Regions from separate parts of the Planococcus sp. S3-L1 genome, predicted to be linked through region 1. Evidence: a T-box and tRNA genes for the amino acid it is inferred to sense, from the RefSeq annotation. Region 1 holds a T-box; the other holds one or more tRNA genes.
What was found. The T-box of region 1 lies ahead of leuS (leucine--tRNA ligase). A T-box ahead of a tRNA ligase gene usually reads a tRNA of that ligase, here a tRNA-Leu.

Region 1 (9,001 bases):
GGAAAATGTTGAAAACACCAAGGTTGCGATCCCCTTTTCAGCATTGATGATTGGGAAATCCGCATCTGGTGTAAAGGCAATAGAGGGCATTTCTTCTGTTTTAAAATAACGATCCATGCAGCGGAACTCACTTTCTTCATCGGTTCCAATAATCAACCGCACGCGTTTTGTAAATTCTACGCCTGCTTCTTTTACCATGTTCAAAGCCGTCCATGCGGCAATTGTCGGACCTTTGTCGTCGATCGTGCCTCTGCCATAAAGTCGACCATTTTCAATTTCTCCACCAAATGGAGCTTTTGTCCATCCACTTCCCACTGGCACAACGTCAACGTGCCCTAAAATACCGAGCAATTCTTCACCTTGCCCAATCTCAAGATGCCCTCCAATGTCCCCTACATTTTTTACTGAATAGCCTTGAGTTTTTCCTTTTTTTAAAAACCAATCCAATGCCTGTTTAACTTCTTTTCCAAAAGGAGCCGTTGGTGTTGTGTCGTCACTTAACACGCTGGGAATCGCCACTAATTCCTGTAATTCTCTCAGCATGGTCTCTTTGCGTTTGTTAGCTTCTAGCAGCCAATCCATGGTTCACACTCCTTTTTGTTATGGCTATTGTACACCTTTTTCCATCAAATTAAAGAATTTGTGACAATTTGCATAAAAAATTCTGTCTTTCTATTGTTATTTTTGTGTAAAGATAGAGGGAAATCCTAGAATTCGATATGTTTTTCCGGTATACTGGAATTGTCAGACTAGTCAAATTGACACACTATTTTAGGAAAAGGGGCTGTCTTTGGCATCAATCATAAACCAGCTGTATAAATCTCAGCCTATCGTCCGCTAGTCTTTGCCAATGGGAAAAAAGATGAAGGAGTGGTTCTATTATTATGAAACCCACAACCGATCGCATGCTCATTCGAATTAAAGATATGTATAAGTACATTCTCGACAACGGGACTGTAACGACGCAAGATCTTGTCGATGAATTCGGCATCACTCCTCGCACCATTCAAAGAGATTTGAATGTGTTAGCCTTTAACGACTTGGTGACCAGCCCAACTCGAGGCAAATGGACAACGACGCAACGGAAAGTGAAAATGACGTCTTAAACAATTTCCTAAACGAAGAAAATGACCGCAGCTATGCGGTCATTTTCTTTGTTTTAAACTAGTTACTTCTTCTTCCGTTAAATGACGGTATTCTCCAAGACCAAGCTCTGGATCAAGACTCAGAGGTCCCATCGACAAACGTTTCAAATAAACTACCCGCTTGCCGACACTTTCGAACATCCGTTTAACTTGATGGAATTTGCCTTCAGTAATCGTCAATTCGATTTTAGATTCGGCACCAGTCTCAATTATATTTAAACTAGCTGGCTTCGTCACGTAACCATCGTCGAGCGCTACACCTTTTTTGAATGCTTCTGCATCCTCTTCTGTGACTTGTCCTTCAATTACTGCAAAGTAAGTTTTGTCTACATGCTTTTTGGGTGATAATAATTCATGGGCTAACTTGCCGTCATTCGTCAGCAACAAAAAACCTTCAGTATCTTTGTCCAGTCGCCCAACCGGAAACGGCTCGAAATGCTGTTCTTGTTCTCCCAATAAATCGATTACCGTTTGGTCGTATTTATCTTCGGTTGCAGAGATGACGTCTTGCGGCTTGTTCATCAGCAAGTAGATAAACTCAGTATAAACAACCGCTTCGCCTTCTACTGCTACTTGATCTGTCTGTTCATCTACATGTATTTTTGGATCACGGACAATTTCCCCGTTCACTTCCACTGCAGTTGATTTCAGTAGGATTTTAACTTCTTTTCTAGAGCCAAAACCCATATTCGAAAGGAATTTATCTATGCGCATTGTGTCACTCCTAAAAGCCTAATTTCCGAGAAATTTTCGTTATTTTTGATCCCATTAACTTTTGTGCTAGTCCTGTTTTCAGTCCAAGATAACCATAAACAACTATTCCCACACCACCAACTAAAAGTAAGCGCAACATTGATAATAATTTATTGTCCATGCCTATAAATAGATCTAATCCCGACATCGCTAAGAAAACCGCTCCCGCCATAATCACGTTTAAGATGACGATTAAAATAACACGTCTTCCAACCATTTGCGAACGGTAATTCATGGTTTTAGCGATGACCACCATGTTCATACCAATCGCTACTAAATAGCCAATAATCGTTGCAGCAATAGCACCGTCTGTTTCAAAGCGTTCGATCAACGGTGTATTTAATACTGCTTTTAATAATAAACCTATCGACAAGTTGATAATAATCCATTTTTGTTTGTTAATCCCTTGTAAAATAGAAGCGGTGACTGGGAAAGCCGAAAATAAAATTGCTACTGGTAAATAATGTGCCAGGATTTCAGATCCAACATCACTGACCTCGTAAAAGACATGGTATAACTCATCAGACAGCATCGTCATACCGATAACAGCCGGTAATGTCAAGAATAGTAGTAACTGTATTGATTGATCGAGTGTTCGCGATACTTGAAGATATTCACGACGCGTAAAATGTTTGGTGATCAATGGAATCAATGCCATTGAAAAGCCAGTTGCGAGCATCACAGGAATCATGACTAGCTTATGAGCAGTCAAATTTAAAATTCCAAGAAGATCGATTTCAGAGACATTCCCACCCGAGCTCATCGCTCGGTTAAATGTCATCAAATCAACAAATTGGAATAACGGATTGGCAATTCCTAGGAAAATAACTGGAACCGCGTAAATCAAAATCTCCTTGTACATATCACGTAACTTTACATCGTACGATTCAACGGAGTTCGCTAACAGACGATTATATTCAGGCTTTTTCTTTTTCCAGAAATAGGCTAGCGTCACAACACCACCAAGTGCCCCAACTGCAGCTGACAACACAGCAAATTGAATCGCCGTTTTTGGTGTACCTCCGAAGATATAAATTACTGCATAAGATCCGCCTAACAGGAAAATAATACGAACGATTTGCTCCACTAACTGTGAAACAGCGGTCGGCATCATGTAATTATAGCCTTGGAAAAATCCTCTCCACAAACTCATAAACGGCACGACAATTAATGCAAAGCTGACCCAGCGAATGGCTTCAGTAATGTCGCCTACTGAATAAATAAGCTCATCTTCAGAAATGGTGATGCGCGCTAGTGGTTCTGCGAAGATGTAAAGTAAAAGAAACGACACAAAACCAGTAATCATCATTGTCAAAAGACCTGACTTTAATAATCGCCTGCCGGTTTCATAATCACCGAGAGAATTGTATTTCGCGGTAAATTTCGAGAACGCAATCGGTGCACCGGAAATAGCCAGTGCCAGCATCAAGTTATACGGGATATACGCATATTGATAAAGTCCGATATTGTCTTTTCCTACCATGCTATAAAACGGGATGATATAAAGAACGCCAAGGATTTTCGATAAAAATAGACCCAAGGTTAAGATGGCTGTACCTTTAATTAATGATGACATTTTACACTTCCTGACTTGTTCGTGATAAAAACAATCTACACGATAGTTTACACCTATAGAAGAAATTACTCAACGTGTTTCGCTGCATCGTGTATACTTGAGAGAAAAACGAAAGCGAGTTCTTATTCTATGTATGACGTTATAATCATAGGCGGAGGTTCCTCCGGCTTAATGGCATCTATTGCCGCAGCTTCGATTAACCAAAAAGTATTGCTGATCGAAAAAGGTAAAAAATTAGGAAAAAAATTAATTATATCTGGCGGTGGACGTTGCAACGTCACCAATCGATTGCCACTCGATGAAATTGTTAAACACATTCCAGGGAATGGACGTTTTCTTCATAGCCCCTTTTCTGTATTCGATAACGAAGATATTATTTCCTTCTTTGAAGGACTTGGTGTTGCCCTAAAAGAAGAAGACCATGGCCGCATGTTTCCCGTTTCTAATCGGGCACAGGACGTAGCAGATGCCATGTTTAAAGAAATGGAACGACTCAACGTCACCATTTTATTGGATTCACCTGTGAAAAAATTATTAATGACCGATGAAAAAGTAACCGGTGTTCGTCTGCACACAGGTGAAGAATATACGGCGAAAGCAGTAGTTGTAGCGGTTGGAGGCAAAGCCGTGCCACAAACTGGCTCTACTGGAGACGGCTACCCGTGGGCAGAAAAAGCAGGTCATTTGGTGACAGAGCTTTATCCAACTGAAGTACCCCTTTTATCAAAAGAACCGTTTATCGTCAGTCGCGAGCTTCAAGGTTTGGCTTTACGCGATGCCGCTGTAACCGTATTAAACAAAAAAGGCAAAGTGCTTGTCACACATCAAATGGATATGCTGTTTACGCATTTTGGATTGAGCGGTCCTGCAATTTTGCGTTGTAGCCAATACGTTGTCAAAGAAATGAAAAAAAATGGTGGTCACCCAGTTGAAATGCGTATCAATACCTTGCCAGATGAAAATGCAGAATCTGCCTTTCAGCTGTTAAACAGTATGATGAAAGACGAACCCAAAAAATCATTGAAAAATGTTTGGAAAAGTTTAGCGCAAGAACGTTGGTTGCTGTTTCTTATGGGGCGTGCAGAAATTGATCCATTACTGACTGGTGCCGAATTGCCAAGTGACAAAGTACGCGCAATGGCTCAACAGCTAACCGCTTTTACAATGTTTGTTAACGGTACACAATCGATTGAAAAAGCGTTTGTTACGGGTGGCGGTGTATCGATCAAAGAAATCGAACCCAAAACGATGGCTTCTAAAAAGAAACCTGGATTGTATTTCTGTGGTGAAATTTTAGATATTCACGGCTACACGGGTGGCTACAATATCACGTCTGCATTAGTCACAGGCAACGTAGCCGGACAAAGCGCAGCACAATTTGCCAAAGAAAGTTAAAGAGAAGGCGGAGGTTAAACGCTATGGGTGACGTAACCGAGTATGTTCTGTTGCTAGTCTACTCCCTTCCACTGCTCATCATTTTCGGCGCCTTGTTAATTGGGCGTGCTTTTGGTAAAAAGAAAAAGAGTTAGTTTTCAAACAAATAAGAAGTGTCTATTTTGAATAACCTGCTCTAAGTGATTGCTTTTCACTCGTTCTCTTAAAAGCCCTTAGTCTATTTTTTGTACCATTAAATCACATTAAAGCTTATGTCCTATCAAAATTGGCCAAAGCCGTTCATAAAGACAAACAAGCTACTGGTAACAACACAAAAGAGGCAGACCGGAACTTCTCCGATCTGCCTCTTTTGTTATTCGCTTTAATAAATGCTACCGGAAGACTCCGCTTTTCTTTGTCTAGACTTTGTCTTCCAGCTCCTCGAGTCTTAAGTCAGCCCGACTGTGTGGCAAAACGCCACTTCGCCAGTCTGTCTTAAGCTTATCGGAGCTACCGGAAGACTCCGCTTTTCTTTGTCTAGACTTTGTCTTCCAGCTCCTCGAGTCTTAAGTCAGCCCGGCTGTGTGGCAAAACGCCACTTCGCCAGTCTGCCTTAAGCTTGTCGGAGCTACCGGAAGACTCCGCTTTTCTTTGTTAGCCTACTACGATGTTAACCAATTTCCCTGGAATGACGATGACTTTACGTACTTGTTTACCTTCTGTCGCTTTCTGGACTTGTTCGTCTGCAAGTGCAGCTGTTTCTAGTTGTTCTTTTGAGCTGTCTTTAGCGATTGACAGCTTAGTTTTTACTTTGCCGTTTACTTGAACTACAACTTCGACTTCATCGTCGACCATTTTCGATTCATCGAATTGCGGCCAATTTTCGTAAGAAATAGATCCTTCATGACCCAATTTCTGCCACAGTTCTTCTGCTACGTGAGGTGCGATTGGCGACAGTAATTTCACAAAGCCTTCTACGTATTCTTTCGGAATCGAATCGACTTTGTAGCCTTCATTGATGAACATCATCATTTGTGAAATAGCCGTGTTAAAACGGAGCCCTTCAAAATCGTCCGTGACTTTTTTCACGGTTTGATGATAAACTTTTTCCATTTTGCCATCGTTTGTGTCCGTGACTTTCGCACTCAATTGATCTTCATCCATCAACAAGCGCCAAACGCGATCTAGGAATCGACGAGAGCCATCTAGTCCGTTTGTCGACCAAGCAATTGATGCTTCAAGAGGTCCCATAAACATTTCGTACATGCGCAATGTATCTGCTCCGTGACTTTCGATGATTTGGTCTGGATTCACAACATTGCCTTTTGATTTCGACATTTTTTCGTTGCCTTCGCCCAGAATCATACCTTGGTTAAACAATTTCTGGAAAGGTTCTTTTGTTGAAACCACACCGATATCGTAAAGCACTTTATGCCAGAAACGGGCATACAGCAAATGAAGCACTGCATGCTCTGCACCGCCGATATAAACATCGACCGGCAACCAGCGTTTCAATAGTTCTGGGTCTGCCAACATTTCGTCATTCGTTGGATCGATAAAGCGCAAGTAATACCAGCAGCTTCCTGCCCATTGTGGCATTGTGTTGGTTTCGCGGCGCCCTTTCATGCCTGTTTCTGGATGAACAATATTGACCCAGTCCGTAATATTAGCAAGCGGTGATTCGCCAGTTCCACTTGGCTTAATATCCGTCGTTACCGGCAACATCAATGGCAAATCTTTTTCTTCAACCGGTGTCATCGTGCCGTCTTCCCAGTGGATGATTGGAATCGGCTCGCCCCAGTAACGTTGACGGCTAAACAACCAGTCACGCAAGCGGTACGTAATTTTCTTGTCGCCGACTTTCTTGTCAACTAGCCATGCAATGGCTTTTTCGATTGCTTCTTTTTTGTTCAATCCATTAAGGAAATCAGAATTGATCAATTCACCATCGCCAGCATAGGCCTCTTCTTTGATATTGCCACCTGATACAACTTCCACAATTGGCAAATCGAATTGCTGAGCAAATTCATAATCGCGCTCGTCGTGAGCAGGAACCGCCATGATGGCACCTGTTCCATAAGTTGCCAATACATAATCGGCAATCCAAATCGGCATTTTCTCACCACTCGCTGGATTTGTTGCATAAGCGCCTGTGAATACACCTGATTTGTCTTTCGCCAAATCAGTACGTTCCAAATCACTTTTCGTTTTAACGTCATCAATGTATTTTTCAACAGCCTGTTGTTGTTCTGCTGTTGTAATCGCAGCTACTAATTTATGTTCAGGGGCTAGTACCGCATAAGTCGCACCAAAAATCGTATCCGGGCGTGTCGTAAATGCGCGGAAAGAATGTTCCGTGTCTGCGACTTGAAATTCCAGTTCTGCGCCTTCTGATTTACCAATCCAGTTGCGTTGCATATCTTTCAAGCTTTCTGGCCAATCCAAGTCTTCCAAATCTTCAAGAAGACGATCTGCATAATTTGTAATACGCAACACCCATTGGCGCATTGGACGACGCTCAACCGGATGACCTCCACGTTCTGATTTGCCATCAATGACTTCTTCATTTGCAAGAACCGTACCGAGTGCCGGGCACCAGTTAACCGCTACTTCGTCAACATACGCCAGTCCTTTATTATACAGTTGAATAAAAATCCATTGTGTCCATTTGTAATAAGACGGATCTGTCGTGCTAATCTCACGATCCCAGTCATATGAAAATCCAAGTTCTTGAATTTGACGTTTAAAAGTTTCAATGTTTTTAGCTGTAAATTCAGCTGGGTCATTTCCAGTATCCAGTGCATATTGCTCTGCCGGTAGACCAAATGCGTCCCAGCCCATTGGGTGAAGAACGTTGTACCCTTGCATGCGTTTGACACGACTTAAAATGTCCGTCGCCGTATAGCCTTCTGGATGTCCTACGTGAAGTCCAGCACCTGATGGATACGGGAACATATCTAGTGCATAAAATTTTGGTTTTGATGGGTCATCCACCATTTTAAACGTCTTATTATCTTGCCAATATTTTTGCCATTTTTTCTCAACTAGTTTGTGATTGAATGTCATTTCCGATTCCTCCTCAAAATAAAAAAATCCCGTCCCTTAAAAATAAGGGACGGGATTTTCCCGCGGTACCACCCAAATTAGCGATTGCTCGCTCAACTTGATTCCTTAACGCGGAAAACGGTGTATCTTACTTAGTTTCACATACACGGACTCCAAGGCGAGTTCACTTGCGCATTTTACCAGCTTGCACCTACCGCCGGCTCTCTGTCAAAAATACACAAACTACTAGTCCTCTTCACTGTCATTGGTTATTGTCTCTATTTTAGACGAAGCGCTGTTTTTTCGCAATAGCTTAAGAAACTTTGACGTTTTCCGTATTCAACGGTGCGTCTGTAGAATCGATGATATCTTGAACAGTAAAGCCTTCAAATACCTCTGACAACACTAAACCACCTTTTGTTACTTCAATCACTGCACGCTCTGTGATGATTTTGTTGACTACGCCTTTGCCAGTTAACGGCAAATCACATTGTTTTTTGATTTTAGCAGACCCGTCTTTTGACACATGATCCATAATGACAATGACTTTTTTGGCACCATGCACTAAATCCATCGCTCCGCCCATGCCTTTAATCATTTTACCAGGAATCATCCAGTTGGCTAAGTCGCCATTTTCAGCTACTTCCATTCCACCAAGAATGGCGACATCAATATGTCCGCCGCGAATCATCGCAAAAGATTCCGCACTGGTAAAGAAAGACGATCCTGGGATTGTCGTTACGGTTTCTTTTCCAGCATTGATCAAATCCGGATCTACATTGTCTTCAGTCGGATAAGGGCCGATTCCTAAAAGCCCATTTTCTGATTGAAGCACAACACTTTTGTTATCGGAAATGAAATTCGCTACCAAAGTCGGCATACCGATTCCTAAGTTAACGTAATCGCCATCGTTGATTTCTTTTTCAGCGCGTTTTGCAATGCGTTCTCTGACTAATTGTTTATCCAATATTTCTCCACCCTCTCTTAAACAGTGCGTGTTGTAAGACGTTCGATGCGTTTTTCTTGGTCTGCTTGAAGCAAGCCTTGTACATAAATGCTTGGCGTTTGAACGTGATTCGGATTGATGTCACCGATTTCCACGATTTCT
Region 2 (9,001 bases), on a different contig from region 1:
GCCAAGTGGTAAGGCATGGGTCTGCAACACCCTTATCACCGGTTCGAGTCCGGTTGCCGCCTCCATAATATTTTGCCGGCGTGGCGGAATTGGCAGACGCGCGGGACTCAAAATCCCGTTCCTTCACGGGAGTGTCGGTTCGACCCCGACCGCCGGTATCACGAAAGAGCCTGCCTGCTCTTTCAAAAACCTCTTAACTGTGAGAAATCATAGTTAAGAGGTTTTTTTATTGAGTTTAGATTAAACTGGAAATTCGGTTTCAACAAAAATTTGTAAATTGATTATATAGATAGTGTTAATATCTCGAGAAATAAGCTATTATAATTTAGCTGAGAAATTATGTTGCGAAAATAGTGGAGGTAGAGAAAATGGCTTTCAAAAAGAAAGATAAGTTTGCATTGCAGTTGAGTGACATTGCGTTGAATTTAAAAGAAAGTGCAGCTTATTTTGCTGAGTATAAATTAAAAGCTAGTAATGACTTGATCATTTTTTCGAACACTATGAAGGATTATGAAACAAAAGGAGATTCTTTTATACATTCCATAATCCAAGATCTTAACAACGCATTTATTACGCCAATTGAACGAGAAGATATATTGGCTTTAGCAATGAGTATGGATGATGTATTAGACGGTTTAGAACACACAGCTGCACGATTTGATATGTATTCAATAGTAGAAGCAGATGAATACATGCTTGAATTTGTTGAAGCAATTCGATTGAGCACGATTGAGATAGAAATGGCAGTCGAACTAATGGTTTCTAAGAAGTTGCCTCAGATGAGATCTCATGCGATTAAAATTAAAGATTACGAATCTAAATGTGATGCCGTCCTGCGTCGATCCATAAAAAATCTGTTTCAAACTGAAAAAGATCCGATTCGAATTATTCAATACAAGGACATATACGAAGAGTTAGAAGAAATTGCTGATCATTGTCAGCAAGTCGCGAATACATTCGAATCAATTATTATGAAAAACGCCTAAGGAGCAAAATGACTAATGGATATGGTATTGCTGTTAACAGTTTTGATTGTCATTTTTGCTATAATATTTGACTTTATCAATGGGTTTCATGATACGGCAAATTCGATAGCTACTGCGGTTTCTACAAAAGCACTAACACCGAGACGTGCAATTATGCTTGCGGCCATTATGAATTTTGTCGGTGCTATGGCTTTTACGGGTGTTGCTAAAACAATAACCAAGGATATCGTCGATCCTTTTGCGCTCGATAATGGCTCTGTCGTTATTCTAGCAGCTTTATTAGCGGCTATTACATGGAATTTGTTGACTTGGTACTATGGAATTCCAAGTAGCTCCTCACACGCGCTAATTGGTTCAATAGCTGGAGCAGCTATTGCAGGGGCTGGCTTTGCAGCTCTTAATTACAGTGGCTTTCTAGCAATTTTGCAAGCTTTAATCTTTTCACCAATTCTTGCTTTGGTCGTGGGTTATCTCATGTATAGTGTTTTTAAAATAGTATTCAAAGATCATAATTTAACAAAAACAAATAAGAATTTTAGATTAATTCAAATTGCCACTGCTGCATTGCAGTCATTTTCCCATGGTACGAATGATGCACAAAAAGCGATGGGGATTATTACGTTGGCATTGATTGTGAATAATTATCAAAGCTCTGATGATATCCAATTATGGGTACAAGCTACATGTGCCCTAGCAATGGCGTTAGGGACTTCGGTTGGCGGTTGGCGAATTATTAAAACAGTGGGCGGGAAAATCATGAAAATTCGTCCAGTTAATGGTGTAGCAGCTGATTTGACAGGTGCAGCAGTAATTTTTGGTGCTACTCTGATTCACTTGCCAGTTAGTACAACTCACGTTATTTCGTCTTCTATAATGGGAGTTGGGGCAGCGCATCGTGTTAAAGGCGTTCAGTGGGGGACAGCCAAGACTATGTTAATCACTTGGGTGATTACAATGCCAATATCGGCGATGTTAGCCGCTGTCTTCTACTTTCTTCTTAATTTGGTTTTGTAAAAAAGATAAACACCTGTTTTTGCAAAATTATTTGTTATACGAATAAAGTATTGGCGAGCGAAATGAGATGTGCTATAATAATTCTTGTCCGCTAAAGAAATACTTGCCGGCGTGGCGGAATTGGCAGACGCGCGGGACTCAAAATCCCGTTCCTTCACCGGAGTGTCGGTTCGACCCCGACCGCCGGTATACCGCAAGATTAGATGAGAGGCCCTAACATTATTGTTGGGCTTTTCTTTTTGGAATTTTTAAGATGGATTGCTGAGGATAAGTAGCAGTAAATAGATTCTTAAAGAACTAGTAAAAAGACCACCGCAAAAGCTTTAGCTTTTGCGGTGGTCTTTTGGTTAACGTTAAATAATTCCTTGAAATCGAAGGATAATTTCCGCGATGACTGCTGAGCCAAGAAATGTTCCGAGCAGAACCACCATGCCAATTACGATAGTTTTCCAACCTAATTGCACAAAGTCGAACCATGAACGGCCAATGGATACGCCGGCATAAGCTAAGATAGGCGTAGCAATTGCTAATAAAGTAACTTCTGTCGTGTAAGTGACAATTTGTGCTGCTCCCGGCATACCCGGAATTGTCAATATTAGACCGATAATGCCGATGTAAGCGATGCTAGGCAACTTGAATGGTAGTAGGCGGTGAATGACTAATCCGGCCAGGCTAATGCCTATTAGGATGGCTATTCCGGGAAGCGCATCCCAAGGAAGTATATCGTAGCCAATCCAATTACCAATCAGCATGATCACACCAATAATCATAAAGACCAGTATCCATTCTTTAAGACTTTTTATCATAATCTACGCTTCCTTTCGCTGCTTTTTTCTCTTTGTTTTTAGAGAGAATCTCATACAGTTTAACCGTTAAGGGCAAACCAATAAAAATACTCATGTATAGACCTGTTACTGAGGAAATTAAGTTGCTGACTCCTGAAAAGGCAGTCAAGGTTTCACTCATCTCAGGAAATGCGGCAATTAAAGGACCTAGAGAAGCCGCTGCCATACTACCGCTGCCCACACCTGTCGCCATGGCGAAAGAAATCGGGTGCAGGGGCGTCACGGTAGCTAAAAAGCCTGATATCAACCCAATAAAAATCGATCCGAAGACGGTACCAAAAATATACATAGCCATAACGCCGCGTCCTTCGGGAGAGGATAAACCATATTTATCGGTAATCAGAGCAAGGTTGGCTTCTCGTCCGATAGAATGCGTCATACCGATGCTTTCTCTCTTGAGTCCTAGAAATACAGCTAAAGGAAGAGCTAATAAGATCGTGCCAAGGTTACCAAATTCCTGTAACAATAGAGCAGGACCGGCTTCGATGATTTGAGGCAGAGCGGGTCCTGCTTGGACACCGAATTTAGCTATCAGTACAGAAACTGAGAGAAATACTAAAGGTTCTGCGTTAATCGATTGTTTATCGGTTACCAGTGGAGTGAAATACAATCCGAGACCAATCACAACTGCATAAAGCATCGGCAACAATAGAATGGTCCCAGGTCCAACTGGAATAGCGAATGTACCAATCGACTCAGTCACGGCTACAATCGCTAAAACGATGACATGTAGCCGCCAATCTTTCCACAATTTAAAAGCTTGTTCGCCCATGTAACATCTACTCCTTTTATGTGGGAGAACTGGCTCTCCGTTAGTGATTAGCTTGCGTTAATAGCAGACTGGTATTTTTTCGCATAGTTAAGTGCCGCTGTGCCTAATGCTTTTGCGGCTATCAGCAAAGAACGTTCATCAATATCAAATTTTGGATGGTGATGTGGGTAAGCCTCAGTGTTGTCTGGGCTCTGTGCACCTGTAAAAAAGAACGTTCCTTTTATATGTTGAAGGTAATACGAGAAATCTTCGCCACCCATGACAGGTGGTGTTTCTCTAACTTCTTCTACTCCAGGGACAGAGGATGCGAGAGCTGCTAGAAAATTTGTTTCCTCTTCGTGATTGACTGTTGTTGGATAACCGCGTGTATAGGTATATTCATAATCTGCTCCTGAAACGAGACAAGTTCCTGCAATGACGCGTTCAATTTCTTCTTCGATAAAACTACGAATGTCTTCTTTGAATGTCCGTACAGTTCCAGTCATTTCAGCCGTGTCCGCGATAACATTATAGGGATTTTTAGCTTCGAAATTACAAATTGAGACAACAGCAGATTCCAATGGATTGATTCGGCGGCTGACGATTTGTTGCAAGTTATTAATCAGTTGTCCCCCAATGACAATGCTGTCTTTTGTATCGTGAGGGCTTGCAGCATGCCCACCTCTTCCAAGGATTTTAATGTCAAAGCGATCTGGAGCGGCTTGAAGAGGACCTGAGCGATAACCAATTTCTCCAAGAGGGATTTGTGCCTGTAAATGCGTACCAAAAATAACATCGACGCCATCGAGACAGCCGTCTTCAATCATGGCGATGGCTCCGCCGGGTGGTAGTTCTTCTGCGTGCTGATGCAAAAAGACAATGGTACCTTCAATTTCTGATTGCATACTATTTAATGCTTTCGCTAGACCAAGTAGACTCGCCGTATGGCCATCATGGCCACAAGCATGCATGACACCGTCATTTTTAGATTTAAAAGGCACGTCAGTTTGTTCTTGAATCGGTAGGGCGTCAAAGTCTGCGCGCAAAGCAACAGTTGGACCAGGTTTGTCACCTTTTAAGTAGGCCAGCACACCGTTACCACCAACATTTCTGCGGACCTCGTGACCTAATTTTTCGTGGAAAAGAGCAATATATTCGGCTGTTTCCACTTCCTCAAAAGATAGTTCTGGGTATTCATGAAGATGGCGCCGAATATCGACAATCTCGTCGTACAGTTTATCGAGCTTAGTGAATAGTTGATCCAAAAAAAACCCTCCTTTAGAATAATAGTCTTATCCTATCATAATTTTCAGTGAAGTTTAAGGTGTTTTTGCGGAAAATAAAAAGTATTCAGTTATATTAACTTCCATTCCTGGTGTAAAAAGTATATTCAGGAGTAATAAGGGCTATCTACGAGAACGACTGTGGAATATGTTAGTAGTATAACTATAAGGAATACTTGGATTGATGTATTTATCCAGTTGAAATAGCAAAATCAACTGGATAAACAAAATGAAGAATAGAAAGAGTGAGCTGCTTTACTTAATAATAAGGATCGAATTTAATAAGGAATTATTTCTTTAATTTAAGAACAACTTTTCAAACGCTGCTTTTGAGTTTTTTATCGTAAATGTGTATGCTAAAACCTAATCAGTGATTCTGCACTACAAAGGAGAATTTGATGAAATCTATACATAGTAACATTTTAGAATTTAGAGGAAGTCATTACGATTTTGGATTCAAGCAAGGAGAGCTGTTAAAGAATAGTATAATATTGGAGAATCGACAAAAGCAGTGGAAAGCAAAAAGACCACGATTTAAAATAGATGTGGCAGAAACGGCAGAAGCTTATTGTAAATTTGCTCCTCGGATCTGGCATGAGTTAGTGGGTCTGCAGGAAAGTCTCGGCTTGCCGATGGAGGAAGTGCTGCGCGATTTTGGTGGATACCGAATCGATGCCATGCCATCTGGCTGTTCAATCGTGACAGGCACAGATTTTATGGTTCGAAATTATGATTTTCACCCGCAGACCTATGAAGGACGTTTTAGTTTGTTTCAACCAAACGACGGGGGCTATGCGACGATTGGTCCAACATCACGAATTATCGGACGGATGGACGGCATGAATGAAAAAGGACTTGCCATGGGCTATAATTTTACACACCGAAAAAAGCCAGGAGACGGCTTTGTGTGTTATTTAATCGGGCGGATTATTCTAGAAACTTGTGCAACAATTGAAGAAGCGGTGAAACTGTTAAAACAACTTCCTCACCGCGGGTCGTTCAGCTATATTGTCACAGATACAAGCGGAAGAACACGCATCATCGAAGCAAGCCCTCGCTCGGTTGATGTCCGCATCAGTAACGCATGCACCAATCATTTTGAAATTCAGCAGCACGAAAACCGCAATTATTTAAAGGATTCGTTTGACCGTTTAGAAGTTATTCAAAGTCAGCAAAGCCAAACGGCAGACGCATTGAAAGCATTTCGTTTATTTAACGACACCGGCAAAGGTGTATTTTCGAAGCTTTACAAGAGCTGGGCGGGGACGATTCACACATCTCTTTATTTGCCAAAAGACAAAGAAGTTTGGTTTGCACTCGGTGGAAATCAACAGCCAACCGTTTTTGATTTTGCAGGCTGGCTACGCGGAGAAAATTTGAACATTCAGCAAATCCATGGAGTAGTAGATACGGATATTGGCTTTGCACATGTCGACAAACAATTCAGCTAAACAAAACAGGCGCCAGCAATTTAGTTGCTGGCACCTGTTTTTTATAGTTCTGCCATATGAGCAAATGGAAAATGTGTGTCAATATTCCCATTGATCCGTTTGGCGTATAGTCGCTCACCTTGTAACCATTTATCGAAATCGAGCATCAGTGGCAAACGGTCAGGACCAATGGCAAATCCAATTTCGAGACTATGCGGAAAGTAAGAAGCGGTATGCAAGGTTCCTGAAGCGGTGCTGTACTTTGTTGAAAAGACACCTTGATTCGAGTCGTTTAATAGACGAAATGCACTATAGGCATCGATTTTATTTTGTTGTTGCTTTAACATAGCGTCTTCTCTTCTGCGAGAATCATCAATTTGGTACCGATTTTCTTCTACGAGCAATTCAAAATGATTGGTCGACACAGCGGAGTCACGAACGACGACAAAACGAGGCGATGCTTCAACGACCACTGATCTTCCTGTACGATCAAGTAAGACATAACTAAACGAACGACGATGAGGCAGTTCTTCTAATAACTCGACTGCATCATCAATGGTAGCGCAATTTTCCAAAATCAACCGGCCAATCATATTGCAAATAAAACCATCTTCAGAGTTGCGTCGATTGATAAAGTTATACCCCATAACAAGCCCTTTTTCATTCATACCATCCGTGCGACCGGTTATTTGCATCGTCGGGCCAATCGTGGCAAATCCACCATCAGTTGGTTGATACAAAGCAAGTCGACCTTCATAGCCTTGTGGGGAACTATCGTAATTGCGAACCATAAAGTCGGATTCGGTATAAATCGAACAGCCACTTCGTGTGTATTCTAAATAATAGCCGCCGAATTCTCGAATGGCATCATGCAACGACCAATTTAACGCATCAGCAAGGCCGTTAATTTCTTCCCACACACGTGGTGCTAACGTTTGCAAGATGTTTTTAGCGCGTTGTTCATCTATAATCAAATGGCGACTGGAAGCTGTTCGTTGTTTTTGGCGGTTGGCAAGAATTACGGACTTTTTCAATAATTCTCCTTGCATTTGACCAAAATCGTAATGGCTTCCACGAAACTGGACGATGTCACTGTGTACTCGTTTCACGTATTGATCCCTCTTTTACTAATTAATGTAAGAAGAGTTTACTGCATTTATAGGCAAATAGAAAAGAATATGCCTATGGACTACTAGTTGTGTTGTACTAGTTGTTAATGAGTGATCTCGTCGTGCAGTTAACTTATCTGTAGGGAAGACTTTTTTACAATAAAAAATAACTAGGCTTGGTTTGTTATATATTGTATGATATTACAGTAGGTAAAAGTAATCATTAAAAAGGGGATTAATATGAGTAAAAAAACAGGGGTTCTATTATTTTTATCAGGTCTTTTAGCTTTGACGGTATCAACGGAAACAACATTTGCAAATACACAATATTCACAGGCAGTTAAACAATTATCAACCTTCCAAAAGAAATTGCCTGTTGAACAAAAACTACTGAAATCTTCGACTATTCAGCAACTAGAATCACAGCTACAAAAAGAGTTGTTGATTCAGAAACACTCGGTTCCACAAGCCAATACATCTACAGTTAACCGCGCAGCTTCAGATTACCTGATAGAGCAAGAACCAAATGATGACTTTGATTTCGCTAATCAATTATCTTATTCAAAACCCACGGTAGGACAATTACTACCTGATTATGATTTGGATTTTTACAAAGTGATCGTTCCAAGCGACGGTATGTTGGCTGTTGGTGGGGGAACAACGTCTTATGAAATCGACCTTTTGTTCATGGCAACTGAAAAAGATTTTAAAGACACGGGAAAGCTTAGCTATTTAGCTAGTGATTATGACGGTAATGTAGAAATCCAAGTTTATCAAGCTAAGGCAGGCACTTATTATATTCCAGTAATTGATGCAGATGATTACAGCAATGGCTCATCAGATCTATACATTATGGCTACATCCTTTATAGATAACGTTGCCCCATCTAAACCGACTGTTAACGCAATTGACAATAACGATTTAGTTATTACTGGGAAAGCTGAAGCAAATTCCACAGTTACAATAAAAAATGGCAGTAAGGTTATAGCTACAACAAAAGCTACAACAAAAGGCGTATTTTCCTCTAAAATAGCTGCTCAAAAAGCTGGTGTGAAATTGAATATTACAGCGGAAGACAGTGCAAAAAACAAAAGTTCAAATGCAACAGTAACGGTAGCAGATAAGACAGCCCCAGCGAAACCAATAATCAATAAAATTACTAGTAAGGACTTAAAAATAACCGGTAAAGTAGAAGCAAATGCTACAGTTACAGCAAAAGTAGGGAAAACAGTGTTAGGTTCAGTGAAAGCTGATGCAAAGGGTAATTATTCTGTGAAGATAAAAGCGCAGAAAACAGGTACAACAATTGAAGTAACGGCAAAAGATAAAGCCGGGAACATTAGCAATAAGACTACAAAAGTAGTTGTTAAAAAATAAGTAAAAATACAAAAGACCAACAACTTTCAAAATTGAAAGTGTCGGTCTTTTGTATTTTTACTAGATAACATAAAACTCGGCATTTCCGCCGTTAATACCGGTAAACATATTCGAAGCGGCGGTAAGCAGCTGCAAAGCCGTATCTTTTTGCATAGAAGGACGCAGATAAAAAATATGTACTGCATTTTTTGTCTGTTCTGTAACAG

Region 2: it has a tRNA-Leu gene. The T-box ahead of leuS (leucine--tRNA ligase) is inferred to sense a tRNA for this amino acid. The anticodon was not compared.

Annotation. Positions count from the first base shown of each region.
Region 1 is NZ_JASISN010000003.1:3,771-12,771, reverse strand. It holds gene pepV (dipeptidase PepV) at 1-582, opposite strand, end outside; gene QMF37_RS04040 (DeoR family transcriptional regulator) at 885-1,106, shown strand; gene QMF37_RS04035 (pseudouridine synthase) at 1,146-1,859, opposite strand; gene QMF37_RS04030 (putative polysaccharide biosynthesis protein) at 1,870-3,474, opposite strand; gene QMF37_RS04025 (BaiN/RdsA family NAD(P)/FAD-dependent oxidoreductase) at 3,604-4,869, shown strand; gene leuS (leucine--tRNA ligase) at 5,503-7,914, opposite strand; T-box leader at 7,957-8,162, opposite strand; gene QMF37_RS04015 (3-oxoacid CoA-transferase subunit B) at 8,207-8,860, opposite strand; gene QMF37_RS04010 (CoA transferase subunit A) at 8,878-9,001, opposite strand, start outside.
Region 2 is NZ_JASISN010000012.1:867-9,867, forward strand. It holds tRNA gene QMF37_RS11830 (tRNA-Cys) at 1-65, shown strand, start outside; tRNA gene QMF37_RS11835 (tRNA-Leu) at 75-158, shown strand; gene QMF37_RS11840 (DUF47 domain-containing protein) at 369-986, shown strand; gene QMF37_RS11845 (inorganic phosphate transporter) at 1,002-2,000, shown strand; tRNA gene QMF37_RS11850 (tRNA-Leu) at 2,106-2,189, shown strand; gene QMF37_RS11855 (hypothetical protein) at 2,354-2,806, opposite strand; gene QMF37_RS11860 (DUF3100 domain-containing protein) at 2,790-3,617, opposite strand; gene QMF37_RS11865 (M20 family metallopeptidase) at 3,665-4,861, opposite strand; gene QMF37_RS11870 (C45 family autoproteolytic acyltransferase/hydrolase) at 5,278-6,330, shown strand; gene QMF37_RS11875 (C45 family autoproteolytic acyltransferase/hydrolase) at 6,372-7,418, opposite strand; gene QMF37_RS11880 (Ig-like domain-containing protein) at 7,659-8,795, shown strand; gene QMF37_RS11885 (B3/B4 domain-containing protein) at 8,856-9,001, opposite strand, start outside.